DNA from 3 places in the Streptomyces sp. NPDC085931 genome. Region 1 is predicted to be linked to each of the others. Evidence: riboswitches for the same ligand, from Rfam matches in the RefSeq annotation. Region 1 holds a riboswitch; each other region holds the start of a gene.

Region 1 (4,711 bases):
CCAGGGCCGTGGTGACCGGCACCGACGCCACCAGGCCGATCGAACCGATCAGCGTGCGCACGATCTCCTCCGCGACCAGTTCGCTGTTGGCGACGGTGCCCACACTGCTCTGCGCGATCGAGAACAGCAGGAGCAGCGGCAGCGCGGCACCCGCGTAGGCGAGGACGAGCGTGTTGACGACCGAGGCGATGTGGTCGCGGCCGATCCGGATGCCCGCGCGGTAGAGCCCGCGCCAGCCCATCGACGGGTTGGCCTCGTGCAGCTCCCAGACCGCGGAGGTCTGGGTGACCGTCACATCGTCGAGCACACCGAGCGAGCCGATGATGACGCCCGCGAGGAGCAGACCGCTCATGTCGATCGTCGGGTAGAGCCCGTGGATCAGACCGGTGTTGTCGTCGGTGTTGCCGGTGAGCGCGGCCCAGCCGATGAACACCGATCCCAGGACGCCGATCAGCAGCAGGGAGACGAGGGTGCCCAGTACCGCCACGGACGTCCGCGCGGACAGGCCGTGACACAGGTACAGGGCGATCAGCATGATGGCGCTCGCGCCCACCACCGCCACGACCAGCGGGTTCGAGCCCTGGAGGATCGCGGGCAGGATGAACAGGTTCAGGACCAGGAAGCTGATGGCCAGCGCGACCAGGGCCATCACCCCGCGCAGCCGGCCGACGGCGACCACCGCGAGCGCGAAGATGCCGGCGAGCAGCGCGAGGGGCATCCGCCGGTTCACGTCCGTGACGGAGTACTGCAGGTCCCGGGGCGCCGAGGGCTCGTAGGCGACCACGACCTCCTGGCCCTCGCGCAGTTGGCGGGACTGGTCAGGCTGGACGATCTCCGTGAACGTGCGGCCCTTGTCCTTGCCGCTGTCGACCCGGATGGTGGCCCGCTTGCAGGTGCCGTTCTCCTGCTGTACCGCGGAGGATCCCTCGGCGGTGGAGGTGTCGCCCGTCGGCGGGACGCCCGAGGCACCGGCCTCCTTGCAGCTGATGTCCACGACCTCGGTGACCGTGGCCTGCTGGGTCTGCCGGTCGAAACCGACGCCGGTGCGCTCGTGCGGCGGGGCGCCGCCGGGCCACAGCACGGCGAGACCGACCAGCACCGCTGCCGCGAACGGGATCAGGATCGCCGCGATGACCTTGCGCAGATGCATCGAGACGGGCGAGGCCGGACCGTGGCTGTGCGCGTGCCCATGTCCGCCGCCGGACGCGGAGCCGTGGCCGTGCCCGTCGCCTCCGCCGGCGCCGTGACCACCGCCGCCCGGACCGGGGCCCTGCCCACCGCCCCCGGGGCCGGAACCCGGTCCCGGGGAGCCCGGGCCGTAGCCGCCACCGGCACCGTCGCCCTGGCGGTCACCGGGGCCCGGACGGAATCGGCCACCGCCACCGTGGCCGTGACCGTAACCGCCACCGGCCGATCCGTAGTCACCGCCGTCGGCCGACCCGTACTCGCCACCGCCACCGCCGCCGGGCGTGGAACGCCTGCCGTCGCCCGGCCCGTAGCGACCATCGTCGCCCGCCCGGAACGGGCCACCGTCGCGCGGCGCGTACCCGCCGTTCTCTCGCCCGGAGGCCGTACCGGAAGGGGTACCGGTAGCCGTGCCGGTAGTCGTACGGGAAGCCGCACCGGAGGCCGCGGCGCCGAAACGGTCATCACCGAAAGCCGAGTCCGGCCCGTACCCGCGCTCCTGACCCCGGGCAGGCCCGCGGGCCGCCCCCTGGGCAGGCCCGTGCCCGGCGGCGGCCTCTCGGCCGTCACCAGGGCCGTTGCCGTGTCCGGCGCCGGATCCGCGGGGCGGTTCGGGCGAAGGGTACGGGGGACGCTGTGTCGTGGTCACCGACCGATCATCGCAAGAACGACGGGGGCCCTCTGTTCACCGCGCCAAGATTGCCGCTAGCGTGGAGGCACCTTTTTGTACACGCGGGAGCTCGGAGCACCGGGCTGAGAGGGCGCTGACCTCCGTCCCAGCGATGTTTCACATGAAACATCACCGAAGTCGAGTGATGTTTCACACGGAACGTCGGCAGACGGAAGCCGCTGCGTCGACCGCCGAACCTGTTACCGGGTAATGCCGGCGTAGGGAGTAGGTCTCATGACCAACAAGGACGTACGCACGCCTGCCTCCATCCAGGACGGACAGTCCGCGGAGGCCGGGAAGTCCATCGGCTGGCACAAGGCATACGTCGAGGGCACCCGCCCCGACCTGCGCGTGCCGGTCCGTCAGGTGCATCTCACCAACGGGCAGTCGGTCACGCTGTACGACACATCCGGCCCGTACACCGATCCACTCGTCGAGACCGACGTCCGCAGGGGCCTGCCGCCGCTGCGCGAGAACTGGATCATCGCCCGCGGCGACACCGAGGAGTACGCGGGCCGCCCCGTCCGCCCCGAGGACGACGGCATCAAGCACACCTCACCCCGTGGCGGCCTGCGCAACCTCGACGCCGTCTTCCCGGGACGGCCGCGCCAGCCGCGCCGCAGCCGGGACGGCAAGGCCGTCACCCAGCTCGCGTACGCCCGCCGCGGCGAGATCACCCCCGAGATGGAGTACGTGGCCATCCGGGAGAACGTCTCCCCGGAAGTCGTGCGCGACGAGATCGCGGCGGGCCGGGCGGTGCTCCCGGCCAACGTCAACCACCCCGAGATCGAGCCGATGATCATCGGCAAGCGGTTCCTGGTGAAGGTCAACGCCAACATCGGCAACTCGGCCGTGACGTCCTCCATCGAGGAGGAGGTCGAGAAGATGACCTGGGCGACCCGCTGGGGCGCCGACACGGTCATGGACCTGTCCACCGGCCGCAACATCCACACCACGCGCGAGTGGGTGCTGCGCAACTCCCCCGTCCCCATCGGCACCGTGCCGCTCTACCAGGCCCTGGAGAAGGTGGACGGCCGGGCCGAGGAGCTGACCTGGGAGATCTACAAGGACACCGTCATCGAACAGGCCGAGCAGGGCGTGGACTACATGACCGTCCACGCGGGCGTGCGCCTGGCGTACGTGCCGCTGACGGCGAACCGCAAGACCGGCATCGTCTCGCGCGGCGGCTCGATCATGGCCGCCTGGTGCCTCGCGCACCACAAGGAGTCGTTCCTCTACGAGAACTTCGAGGAACTCTGCGAGATCCTCGCCGCCTACGACGTCACCTACTCCCTCGGTGACGGCCTCAGGCCCGGCTCGATCGCGGACGCCAACGACGAGGCGCAGTTCGCGGAGTTGAGGACGCTCGGGGAACTCAACCGGATCGCGAAGCGTTTCCACGTGCAGACGATGATCGAGGGCCCGGGCCACGTCCCGATGCACAAGATCAAGGAGAACATCGACCTTCAGCAGGAGATCTGCGATGAAGCCCCGTTCTATACGCTCGGCCCGCTGACCACGGACGTCGCGCCGGCGTACGACCACATCACCTCCGGCATCGGCGCCGCGATGATCGCCTGGTGGGGCACGGCGATGCTCTGCTACGTCACGCCCAAGGAGCACCTGGGCCTGCCGAACCGCGACGACGTCAAGACCGGCGTCATCACCTACAAGATCGCCGCCCACGCCGCCGACCTGGCCAAGGGACACCCGGGGGCGCAGGAGTGGGACGACGCCCTGTCCGACGCCCGCTTCGAGTTCCGGTGGGAGGACCAGTTCAACCTGGCCCTCGACCCGGACACGGCCCGGGAGTTCCACGACGAGACCCTGCCGGCGGAACCCGCCAAGACGGCCCACTTCTGCTCGATGTGCGGCCCGAAGTTCTGCAGCATGAAGATCTCGCAGGACATCCGCCGTGAACACGGCGGCAGCCGGAGCGAGATCGAGGAGGGCATGGCCCAGAAGTCGAAGGAGTTCGCGGCGAGCGGCAACCGCGTGTACTTGCCGATCGCCGACTGACCGGGGCCTGACGACCGCGGCACGGACAACAGCACGGCGGAGCCCGGCCCGGCCCGAGATCCCTGGGGTCACAGCCGGATGGGATCGATGTGGTCGACGGCGTCATGGGCGCCACGCCCGGCATGGTCTCCGCCGTGCTGTTCCAGCAGCCCTTGCCTCCGGCCGCCGTACGGTCGAGCGGGTCGAGGCTCAGGTCCTCCGACGCCGATGAGGACCGGGCTGCCGGGATGACCGGCTCGCGCCTCCGGACAGCTCGCCCCCGCTGGGCAAGCGCAAGCCGCGGGCGCCGGCCCCGGCGGCTACTCCGGCTGGTGCTCCGGTCCTCCGAAGTCCGGGCTGGTGTAGTCCGGGCTGCTGAAGCTCGGCCGCGAGCCGTGGCTGCCCTCGTCCGGGCTGGTGAAGCCCGGACGGTCGTAGCCGAGGTGCGGCATGCGGCTGACCGGCGCGGGGGCGGGCGTGGGGTGCAGCGCGGCGGCCGCGCCCGGATCGGCGAGGGCCTCCCGCAGGAAGGGCAGGATGCCGCGCTCCAGCAGCGCGTCCCGCCAGGCCTGCCTGGCCTGTTCCACCTCCCGCCGCAGTGCGTCGTGCGGACCGTTCTCGGCCGTCGGCTTGTTGCGCAGGGCCGTGAGCAGCAGTCCCACGGCGGCGACGAGGATCGCCACCGCGGTCACGGCGCCGAACACCCAGCCCGTGGTGAGCATGGTCCGGGCGAACCCCTGCTCCGGGTCGAGCATCTGCAGGATGTAGCCGACGAGCAGGAAGATCGCCGCGGCGGTCCCGGCCAGGACCGGCGCGAGAACGGCCACGACGGCGACGGCGCCCGCGCCGGCGGTCTCG
Region 2 (4,711 bases), on a different contig from region 1:
TGACGACCTTGTCCCCGTCGATGAAGTCCGCGGGGACGTGCAGCGCGCGGTTCTCACCGCGGCGTACGGCGATGAGCTGGCCCTCCTTGACCAGCTGCCGCACCCGCGTCACCTCGACGCCGAACTGTTCGGCGATGTCGGGGAGGGTGAGCCAGGCAGGGACGAGAGCATCGATCTTTGCGTCAATCTCGGTCACGGAACAAGCCTGCCATCCGCCACTGACAGCCGGAAGCCGACCCGGTCCACCCGGGCGGACGCGCCGGGCCCGGCACCCGCCGGACAGCGGACCACGGCCCTGCGCCACGGCCTTGCGCCGCAGCCCCGCACACGGGCCCTGCGGCAGGGCCGTACCGCGACGCGGGCTCCAGCCGTGGGCCGTGGGCCGTGGGGTCACAGCCGCTCGGGCGCGGGCCCGGAACCACGGCCGCACAGGGCGCGGGCCGCCGCACCCGACCGCAGACCCGAGCCACCGCCGCACCGGGCGTTGGCCCCGACCCACCACCGCACCCGACCACAGGCCCCCGGCCCCCGGCCCACCGCCGCACCCGCCCCACCGCCGCACCCGACCGCAGCCCCCGACCCACCGCCGCCCCCGACCACAAGCCCCCGACCCACCGCCGCCCCCGGCCGGAGGCCTACGCCGCGGCCGCCTTCAGCGGTCTCGCCGGGTCCGCCAGCAGCACCGGGTTCATCGGCGTGCCCGACTCGATCAGGCGGCGGCCCTGGGCCAGGTCGCGGGGGCGGCCCACCGCCAGCAGGGCGACCAGCCGCTCGCCGCGCAGCCAGCACACCGTCCAGGCCGGACCGGACGGGTCGCCGCGCCACAGGGTCCGCTCGGCGCCCGCGTGGTGCCCGGCGTACTGCACGAACCGGCCGAACTGCTCGGACCAGAAGTACGGGACCGGGTCGTAGACGGCCGGCGGCTCGCCCGTGGCCCGGCCGACGATGTTCGCGGCGACCGTGCGCGGCCCCTGCAGGGCGTTGTCCCAGTGGTGCACCAGCAGGCGCTCGCCGTACCGCCCCGAGGGGAAGGAGGCGCAGTCGCCGACCGCGTACACGTCCGGCACCGACGTGCGCAGGTGCGCGTCGGCCACGATCTCGCCGTGGCCGCCCAGCTCGATCCCGGAACCGGCGAGCCAGGCCGTCGCCGGGCGGGCCCCGATGCCGACCATGACCGCGCCGGCGGGCAGCCGCGCACCGTTGTCGAGCAGGACCGCGCCGGGCTCGACGCGGTCCACGCGCGCGTGCGTGCGCAGCACGGCTCCCGCGTCGGCGTACCAGCCGGCCATGGGAGCGGCGACCTCCGCGGGCAGTGCCCCGGCGAGCGGCCGCTCGGCGGCCTCCACGACGGTCACCGCGCAGCCCGCCTCGCGCGCGGCGGTGGCGAACTCCGCGCCGATCCAGCCGGCGCCGACCACCACGATGTCGTGCTGGCGGGCGAGCACCGGCCGCAGCCGCTCGGCGTCGTCCAGGGTGCGCAGCAGGTGCACGCCGGGTACGCCCTCCGCGCCGGGCAGCCGGACCGGTTCCGCACCGGTGGCGATCACCAGGACGTCGTAGGGCACGGGCCCGTCCTCGGTGTCGAGTTCGTGAGCGCCGGGACGCACGCCCAGCACCTCGCAGCCGAGCCGCAGTTCGATGCCCAGGGCCTCGAAGTCGACGTCGAAGGCGGAGCCCTCGGACTTGCCCAGCAGGACGGCCTTGGACAACGGCGGCCGGTCGTAGGGCTGGTGGGGCTCGGCGCCGATCAGGACCACCGCGCCGGCGAAGCCCCGCTCCCGCAGCGCGACCGCGGTCTGCACACCGGCCATGCCCGCGCCCGCCACGACCACGCGCCGCGGCGCGGACGACCCTGGTTCCTGCGTCTGCTCGCTCACCTGATCACCATAGTCAGCTGACGTTGCGTCAGTCAGTGCCCGTGCGCCGTGACCTGCTCCACAGCGCCCGCCCCGCCACCCGGGTGTGCCTGTCCGGGTACCCGCAAACGGCCCGGATACGACGCCTCGGTGGCCGGTTCCGTGCGGAGGCTCCCTTACTGCGGCGCAGGGCGTCCGGCTAGGGTGGTGCGCAGGACTCGCGGGAGCCCGGACGCACCGGGCTGAGAGGGAGGCTGGCGGCCTCCGACCGTACGAACCTGATCCGGGTCATGCCGGCGAAGGGAGGGGCTGGACGCCCATGTCGCGTACGCGAACCTCAGACGTCCTCGTCATCGGGGGCGGGATCATCGGGCTGGTCACGGCCTGGCGGGCCGCGCAGCGCGGACTCGCCACGGCGGTGGTGGACCCCGAGCCGGGCGGCGGGGCCGCGCAGGTGGCGGCCGGGATGCTGGCCGCCGTCACGGAGCTGCACTACGGCGAGCAGACCCTGCTCGGCCTGAACCTCGCCTCCGCCCGGCGCTACCCGGACTTCGCGGCCGAGCTCACCGAGCTGACCGGCCACGACCTCGGCTACCGCCGCTGCGGCACGCTCGCCGTGGCCCTGGACGCCGACGACCGGGCCCATCTGCGCGAGCTGCACGCCCTGCAGCAGCAGTCGGGGCTGGACTCCCAGTGGCTGTCGGGGCGCGAGTGCCGGCGCCTGGAGCCAATGCTCGCGCCGGGCGTGCGCGGGGGTCTGCGGGTGGACGGCGATCACCAGATCGACCCCCGGCGGCTGGCCGGGGCGCTGGTCGCCGCGTGCGAGCGGGCCGGTGTGGTGTTCCACCGGGTGTGGGCCGAGCGGCTCACCGTCTGCGGGGACCGGGCCACCGGCACCGTCACGGCCGACGGCACCGCGCTGGCCGCCGGGCAGGTCGTGCTGGCCGGGGGCAGCCTGAGCGGACGTCTCACGGGGGTGCCGCGGGACGTGCTGCCGCCCGTGCGGCCCGTGAAAGGCCAGGTCCTGCGGCTGGCCATGCCGGGGCGGCACGGGCCGTTCCTGAGCCGGACGGTGCGCGCGGTGGTGCGCGGCGGCCAGGTCTACCTGGTGCCGCGGGAGAACGGCGAACTGGTCGTCGGGGCGACCAGCGAGGAGCTCGGCTGGGACACCACCGTGACCGCGGGCGGCGTGTACGAGCTGCTGCGCGACGCCCACGAGCTGGTCCCGGGCATCACCGAGCTGCCGCTCACCGAGACCCGGGCCGGACTGCGCCCCGGCTCCCCCGACAACGCGCCCCTGCTCGGTCCGACCGGCCTGGAGGGCCTGCTGCTGGCCACCGGGCACCACCGCAACGGCGTCCTGCTCACGCCGGTCACCGGCGACGCCCTGGCCCACGCCCTGGTCACGGGTGAACTCCCCGAGGAGGCCCGTCCGTTCACCCCCAAGCGCTTCAGCACCGTCACCGCACTCACGGAGCAGCCCGCATGAACATCTCCGTCAACGGTCAGCCCCGGGACGTCCGGCCCGGCACGGCTCTCGACACCGTCGTGAAGTCGCTCACCGCCTCGCCCTCGGGAGTGGCCGCCGCCCTCAACGAAACCGTCGTCCCGCGCGCCCAGTGGCCGTCCACGCCCCTCACCGAGGGGGACCGCGTGGAGGTCCTCACCGCCGTCCAAGGAGGCTGACCATGGCCGACGATCCGTTCGTCCTCGGGGGTGCGACCTTCACCTCCCGTCTGATCATGGGCACCGGCGGGGCGCCCAGCCTCGACGTGCTGGAGCGGTCGCTGGTGGCCTCCGGGACGGAGCTGACGACGGTCGCGATGCGCCGGGTGAACCCCTCGGTGCACGGTTCGGTGCTGTCCGTCCTGGACCGGCTCGGGATCCGGGTGCTGCCCAACACCGCGGGCTGCTTCACCGCCGGCGAGGCCGTCCTCACGGCCCGGCTCGCGCGCGAGGCCCTCGGCACCGACCTGATCAAGCTGGAGGTCATCGCCGACGAGCGCACCCTGCTGCCGGACCCGATCGAGCTGCTGGAGGCGGCCGAGACGCTGGTCGACGACGGGTTCACGGTGCTGCCGTACACCAACGACGACCCGGTGCTGGCCCGGAAGCTGGAGGACGTGGGCTGCGCCGCGGTCATGCCGCTCGGCTCGCCGATCGGCTCCGGGCTCGGCATCCGCAACCCGCACAACTTCCAGCTGATCGTCGAGCACGCGCGCGTGCCGGTGATCCTGGACGCGGGGGCCGGGACGGCGTCGGACGCGGCGCTCGCCATGGAGCTGGGGTGCGCGGGCGTGATGCTCGCCTCGGCGGTGACGCGGGCGCAGGAGCCGGTGCTGATGGCCGGCGCCATGCGGCACGCGGTGGAGGCGGGGCGGCTGGCCTACCGGGCCGGGCGCATCCCGCGGCGGCATTTCGCCGAGGCGTCGTCGCCGGCCGAGGGCATGGCCGTGCTGGATCCGGAGCGTCCCGCCTTCCGGTAGGGCGGACGTCACAGGACGGCTGCAGTCCCGCCCCGGATCCGCCGGTGGGGCGGGGCTGTCGGTCGTGGCTCGTAGACTCCCCTGCGTGGACACGACCCTTCAGGACCCCTTGGTCGGGCAGGTGCTCGACGGGCGGTACCGCGTCGACGCGCGGATCGCGGTCGGCGGGATGGCCACGGTCTACCGGGCCGTGGACACCCGCCTGGACCGGGTCCTCGCGCTCAAGGTGATGCACCCGGCTCTGGCCGTCGACGCCTCGTTCGTCGAGCGGTTCATCCGCGAGGCGAAGTCGGTGGCCCGGCTGGCCCACCCGAACGTGGTGCAGGTCTTCGACCAGGGCACCGACGGCTCGTACGTCTACCTGGCCAT
Region 3 (4,711 bases), on a different contig from region 1:
CCGTCCCGGCGGGTCCCGCATACGATGCGCGGGAGGCGCCTCACACTCGCCCCATGCCCATCGTGCCCGACCTGGCCGCACACGGCGGAAACCAGGATGACGACCGGAGGACCGCCACGCCGGGTGGCCCCCCGGTCCGCAACGAGACGAACCCGGAGCCCATGCCCGACGCCTCACAGCCGGCCCCCAAGCCGCAGAAGAAGAGCGCGGGTCGCGACCTCAGTGCCGCGATAGGGGTGGGCGTCGGGCTCGGCGCGGTGATCGTCGCCTCGCTGTTCATCGTCAAGGCTGTCTTCGTCGGGGTCGTCGCGGTCGCCGTGGTAGTGGGCCTGTGGGAGCTGACCAAGCGGCTGGACGAACGCAAGGGCATCCGGGCGCCGCTCGTGCCGCTCGCGCTCGGCGGTGCCGCGATGGTCGTCGCCGGCTACGTCCGGGGTGCCGAGGGCGCGTGGGTGGCCATGGCGCTGACGGCCCTGGCCGTGCTCGTCTGGCGCATGACGGAACCGCCCGAGAACTACCTCCGGGACGTCACGGCGGGCGTCTTCGCGGCGTTTTACGTGCCGTTCCTGGCGACGTTCGTCGCGATGATGCTGACCGCGGACGACGGGCCGCAGCGGGTGCTCACCTTCCTGCTGCTCACCGTCGTCAGCGACACCGGGGCCTACGCCGTCGGCTGGCGCTTCGGCCGGACCAAGCTCGCGCCGCGCATCAGCCCCGGCAAGACCCGCGAGGGCCTGGCCGGCGCGGTGTCCTTCGCCATGGTCGTGGGCGCGCTGTGCATGCAGTTCCTCATCGACGACGGCGCCTGGTGGCAGGGTCTGGTCCTCGGCCTCGCGGTCGCGGTCAGCGCGACGCTCGGCGACCTCGGCGAGTCCATGATCAAGCGGGACCTCGGCATCAAGGACATGGGCACGCTGCTGCCGGGCCACGGCGGCATCATGGACCGGCTCGACTCGCTGCTGCCGACCGCTCCGGTCGTCTGGCTGCTGCTGGTCCTCTTCGTCGGCTCCGGCTGAACGGAACCGATCCCTGGAGCGAGCCTCCGTCCGGTGCCGGGCGGGGGCTCGCCGCCGTTGTACTCACCGCAGGTGACCACCCCCACCCCGCTCCCGCCAGGGCACCCGGCGTCGATCTGCCACACTGGAAGGGTTATGCCTGCACCCGGAGAACTCACTTTCGTTGCCCCGCGCGGAGCCAAGAAGCCGCCGCGGCATCTTGCCGATCTCACTCCTGCCGAGCGCAAGGAGGCCGTTGCCGCTGTCGGGGAGAAGCCGTTTCGTGCCAAGCAGCTCTCGCAGCACTACTTCGCGCGGTACGCGCATGATCCGGAGCAGTGGACCGACATCCCCGCCGGGTCCCGGGAGCGGCTGCGCGAAGCGCTGCTGCCCGAGCTGATGACCGTCGTGCGGCATCTGTCGACCGACGAGGGCACCACGCGCAAGACGTTGTGGCGGCTGTTCGACGGGACGCTCGTCGAGTCCGTGCTGATGCGCTACCCGGACCGGGTGACCATGTGCATCAGTTCCCAGGCCGGGTGCGGGATGAACTGCCCGTTCTGTGCGACGGGGCAGGCGGGACTGGACCGGAACCTGTCCACCGCCGAGATCGTGCACCAGATCGTGGACGGGATGCGCGCCCTGCGGGACGGGGAGGTCCCCGGCGGTCCGGCGCGGCTGAGCAACATCGTGTTCATGGGCATGGGCGAGCCCCTCGCGAACTACAACCGGGTCGTCGGCGCCATCCGGCGGCTCACCGACCCCGAGCCCGACGGGCTGGGGCTCTCGCAGCGCGGGATCACCGTGTCGACGGTCGGGCTCGTCCCGGCCATCCACCGGTTCGCCGACGAGGGCTTCAAGTGCCGCCTGGCCATCTCGCTGCACGCCCCGGACGACGAGCTGCGCGACACCCTCGTACCCGTGAACACGCGGTGGAAGGTGCGCGAGGTGCTGGACGCCGGTTTCGAGTACAGCGCCAGGTCCGGGCGCCGGCTGTCCATCGAGTACGCGCTGATCCGGGACATCAACGACCAGGCCTGGCGCGGGGACCGGCTCGGCCGGATGCTCAAGGGCCGGCCCGTGCACGTCAACCTCATCCCGCTGAACCCGACGCCCGGGTCGAAGTGGACGGCCTCCCGGCCGGAGGACGAGAAGGCGTTCGTGGAGGCCATCGCCGCGCACGGTGTGCCGGTGACGATCCGGGACACCCGTGGTCAGGAGATCGACGGGGCGTGTGGTCAGCTCGCCGCCACCGAACGGTAGTCTGACCGTCGTAAGAACATCTGCATATTCCGACAGGGGAGCGCCACAGCGCTGAGAGTGCGGCACCAGCCGCAGACCCTCCGAACCTGGCCCAGGTCATTCTGGGTAGGGAGATCGGTCGCCACTCGAGCTGTTGCGCCCTGCCCGGGACGGCGGAAGTCCCGGGCAGGGCCGCGTCTTCTCCTGGTCACTCCAGGAGGAATCCAGTGAGCATCAACGCGAAGCGCCTGACGGCCGCGGTCGTCGGGCTGGGCATGGCCGGCACGCTCGCCGCGTGCGGGTCGTCCGACGGCGGTCAGGGGTCCGGCGACTCCAAGACCGTGACGCTGGTCAGCCACGACTCGTGGGCCGCGTCCAAGGGCGTCATCGCCGCCTTCGAGAAGCAGTCCGGCTACCGGGTCCGCGTCCTGAAGGACGGCGACGCCGGGCAGGCCGTCAACAAGGCCATCCTCACCAAGGACAACCCGCAGGGCGACGTCTTCTTCGGCGTCGACAACACCCTGCTCTCCCGCGCCCTCGACAACGGCCTCTTCCAGCCGTACGAGGCGAAGGGCTCGGAGCGGATCAAGGCCGAGTACCGGGTCGACCAGGGCAAGCACCGCGTCACGCCCGTCGACACCGGCGACATCTGCGTCAACTACGACAAGAAGTACTTCGCCGACCGGGACCTGCGGCCGCCGCGCAGCTTCGACGACCTGGTCAAGCCCGCCTACAAGAACCTGCTGGTCACCGAGAACGCCTCCTCGTCCTCGCCCGGACTGGGCTTCCTGCTCGGCACCGCCGCACGGTACGGCGACGACGGCTGGGCGGACTACTGGAAGAAGCTCAAGGCCAACGGCGTGAAGGTCGTCGACGGCTGGGAGCAGGCCTACAACGAGGAGTTCTCCGGCTCGGCCGGCGGCAAGAAGGCGGGGGGCGACCGGCCGCTCGTCGTGTCGTACGCCTCCTCGCCGCCCGCCGAGGTCGTCTTCGCCGACCCGAAGCCCGGCACCGCCCCGACCGGGGTCGCCGAGGGCACCTGCTTCCGGCAGGTCGAGTACGCCGGGCTGCTGAGCAACGCCGGGAACGCCGAGGGCGGCAAGGCCTTCCTCGACTTCCTGATCGGCAAGCGGTTCCAGGAGGACATGCCGCTCAACATGTTCGTCTACCCGGTGACCGAGGACGCCCGGGTGCCGGCGGAGTTCACGGAACACGGGCCCCAGGCGAAGGACCCGGAGACCATGGACCCGGCGAAGATCGCCGACCGGCGTGACCCGTGGGTCAAGTCGTGGACCTCGCTCGTTCTGAAGTGACCGCCCGGACGCGGGGCGCGGCGGCGCGGCTCGGTCTGCTGGCCGTGCCCGTCGCGTTCTTCGCGGTCTTCTTCGCCTACCCCGTCGCCGCGATCGTCGCGCGCGGTCTGAAGGCCGACGGGGCCTGGCACCCCGGGCGCATCGGGGAGGTGCTGGCGCAGTCCGACGTCCGGCACGTGCTGTGGTTCACCACCTGGCAGGCGCTGGTCTCCACGGCGCTCACGCTGCTGATCGCGCTCCCCGGCGCGTACGTCTTCGCGCGCCTGTCGTTCCCGGGCAAGCAGGTGCTGCGGGCGGTGGTGACCGTGCCGTTCGTCCTGCCCACGGTCGTCGTCGGTACGGCGTTCCTGGCACTGGTCGGGCGCGGGGGGCTGCTCGACGAGCTGTGGGGCGTACGGCTGGACACCACCGTGTGGGCGATCCTGTTCGCGCACGTCTTCTTCAACTACGCGGTCGTCGTGCGGACGGTCGGCGGGCTGTGGGCGCAGCTCGACCCGCGGCAGGAGGAGGCCGCGCGGATGCTCGGCGCGTCCCGTGCGCAGGCCTGGCGGCGGGTCACCCTGCCGGCGCTCGCCCCGGCCGTGGCCGCCGCCGCGCTGATGGTCTTCCTGTTCACGTTCACCTCCTTCGGCGTCGTCCAGATCCTCGGCGGGCCCACCTTCTCCACCCTGGAGGTGGAGATCTACCGGCAGACCTCCGAGATCTTCGACCTGTCCACGGCGGCCGTGCTGACGCTGATCCAGTTCGCGGCGGTGGGGGCGATCCTCGCGCTGCACGCCTGGACCGTGCGGCGGCGGGAGACCGCGCTGCGGCTGGTGGACCCGTCCGTGACCGCGCGCAGGCCGCGCGGCGCCGGGCAGTGGGCCCTGCTGGGCGGGGTCCTCGTCACCGTCGTGCTGCTGCTCCTGCTGCCGCTCGCCGTGCTGGTCCAGCGGTCCCTGGACGCGCCCGGACTCGGCTACTACCGGGCGCTGACCCGCGAGGACGGGGGAGTGTTCCTCGTCCCGCCGATCGAGGCGATCGGCAACTCCCTGTCGTACGCCCTCGCCGCCACGCTCATCGCCGTGGTGGTCGGCGGACTGGCCGCCGTCGCGCTCACCCGCCGGGACGCCGGGCGGTTCGTGCGCGGCTTCGACGCGCTGCTGATGCTGCCGCTCGGGG

Evidence for each region. Region 1 has a riboswitch for thiamine pyrophosphate ahead of thiC (phosphomethylpyrimidine synthase ThiC). Riboswitches for the same ligand answer to the same signal wherever they lie in the genome.
Region 2: it holds a riboswitch for thiamine pyrophosphate, as region 1 does, so the genes downstream of both, thiO (glycine oxidase ThiO) here and thiC (phosphomethylpyrimidine synthase ThiC) in region 1, are expected to answer to the same signal.
Region 3: it holds a riboswitch for thiamine pyrophosphate, as region 1 does, so the genes downstream of both, ACIGAN_RS13480 (thiamine ABC transporter substrate-binding protein) here and thiC (phosphomethylpyrimidine synthase ThiC) in region 1, are expected to answer to the same signal.

Annotation. Positions count from the first base shown of each region.
Region 1 covers NZ_JBITSK010000004.1:474,107-478,817, forward strand. Annotated here, with positions in the region: gene ACIGAN_RS10930 (YibE/F family protein) at 1-1,150, opposite strand, end outside; TPP riboswitch at 1,908-2,097, shown strand; gene thiC (phosphomethylpyrimidine synthase ThiC) at 2,090-3,874, shown strand; gene ACIGAN_RS10940 (hypothetical protein) at 4,174-4,711, opposite strand, start outside.
Region 2 covers NZ_JBITSK010000021.1:61,967-66,677, forward strand. Annotated here, with positions in the region: gene ACIGAN_RS32845 (Rv2175c family DNA-binding protein) at 1-196, opposite strand, end outside; gene ACIGAN_RS32850 (NAD(P)/FAD-dependent oxidoreductase) at 636-1,877, opposite strand; TPP riboswitch at 2,067-2,178, shown strand; gene thiO (glycine oxidase ThiO) at 2,176-3,345, shown strand; gene thiS (sulfur carrier protein ThiS) at 3,342-3,542, shown strand; gene ACIGAN_RS32865 (thiazole synthase) at 3,545-4,342, shown strand; gene pknB (Stk1 family PASTA domain-containing Ser/Thr kinase) at 4,428-4,711, shown strand, end outside.
Region 3 covers NZ_JBITSK010000005.1:507,167-511,877, forward strand. Annotated here, with positions in the region: gene ACIGAN_RS13470 (phosphatidate cytidylyltransferase) at 1-1,016, shown strand, start outside; gene rlmN (23S rRNA (adenine(2503)-C(2))-methyltransferase RlmN) at 1,152-2,258, shown strand; TPP riboswitch at 2,283-2,388, shown strand; gene ACIGAN_RS13480 (thiamine ABC transporter substrate-binding protein) at 2,513-3,550, shown strand; gene ACIGAN_RS13485 (ABC transporter permease) at 3,526-4,711, shown strand, end outside.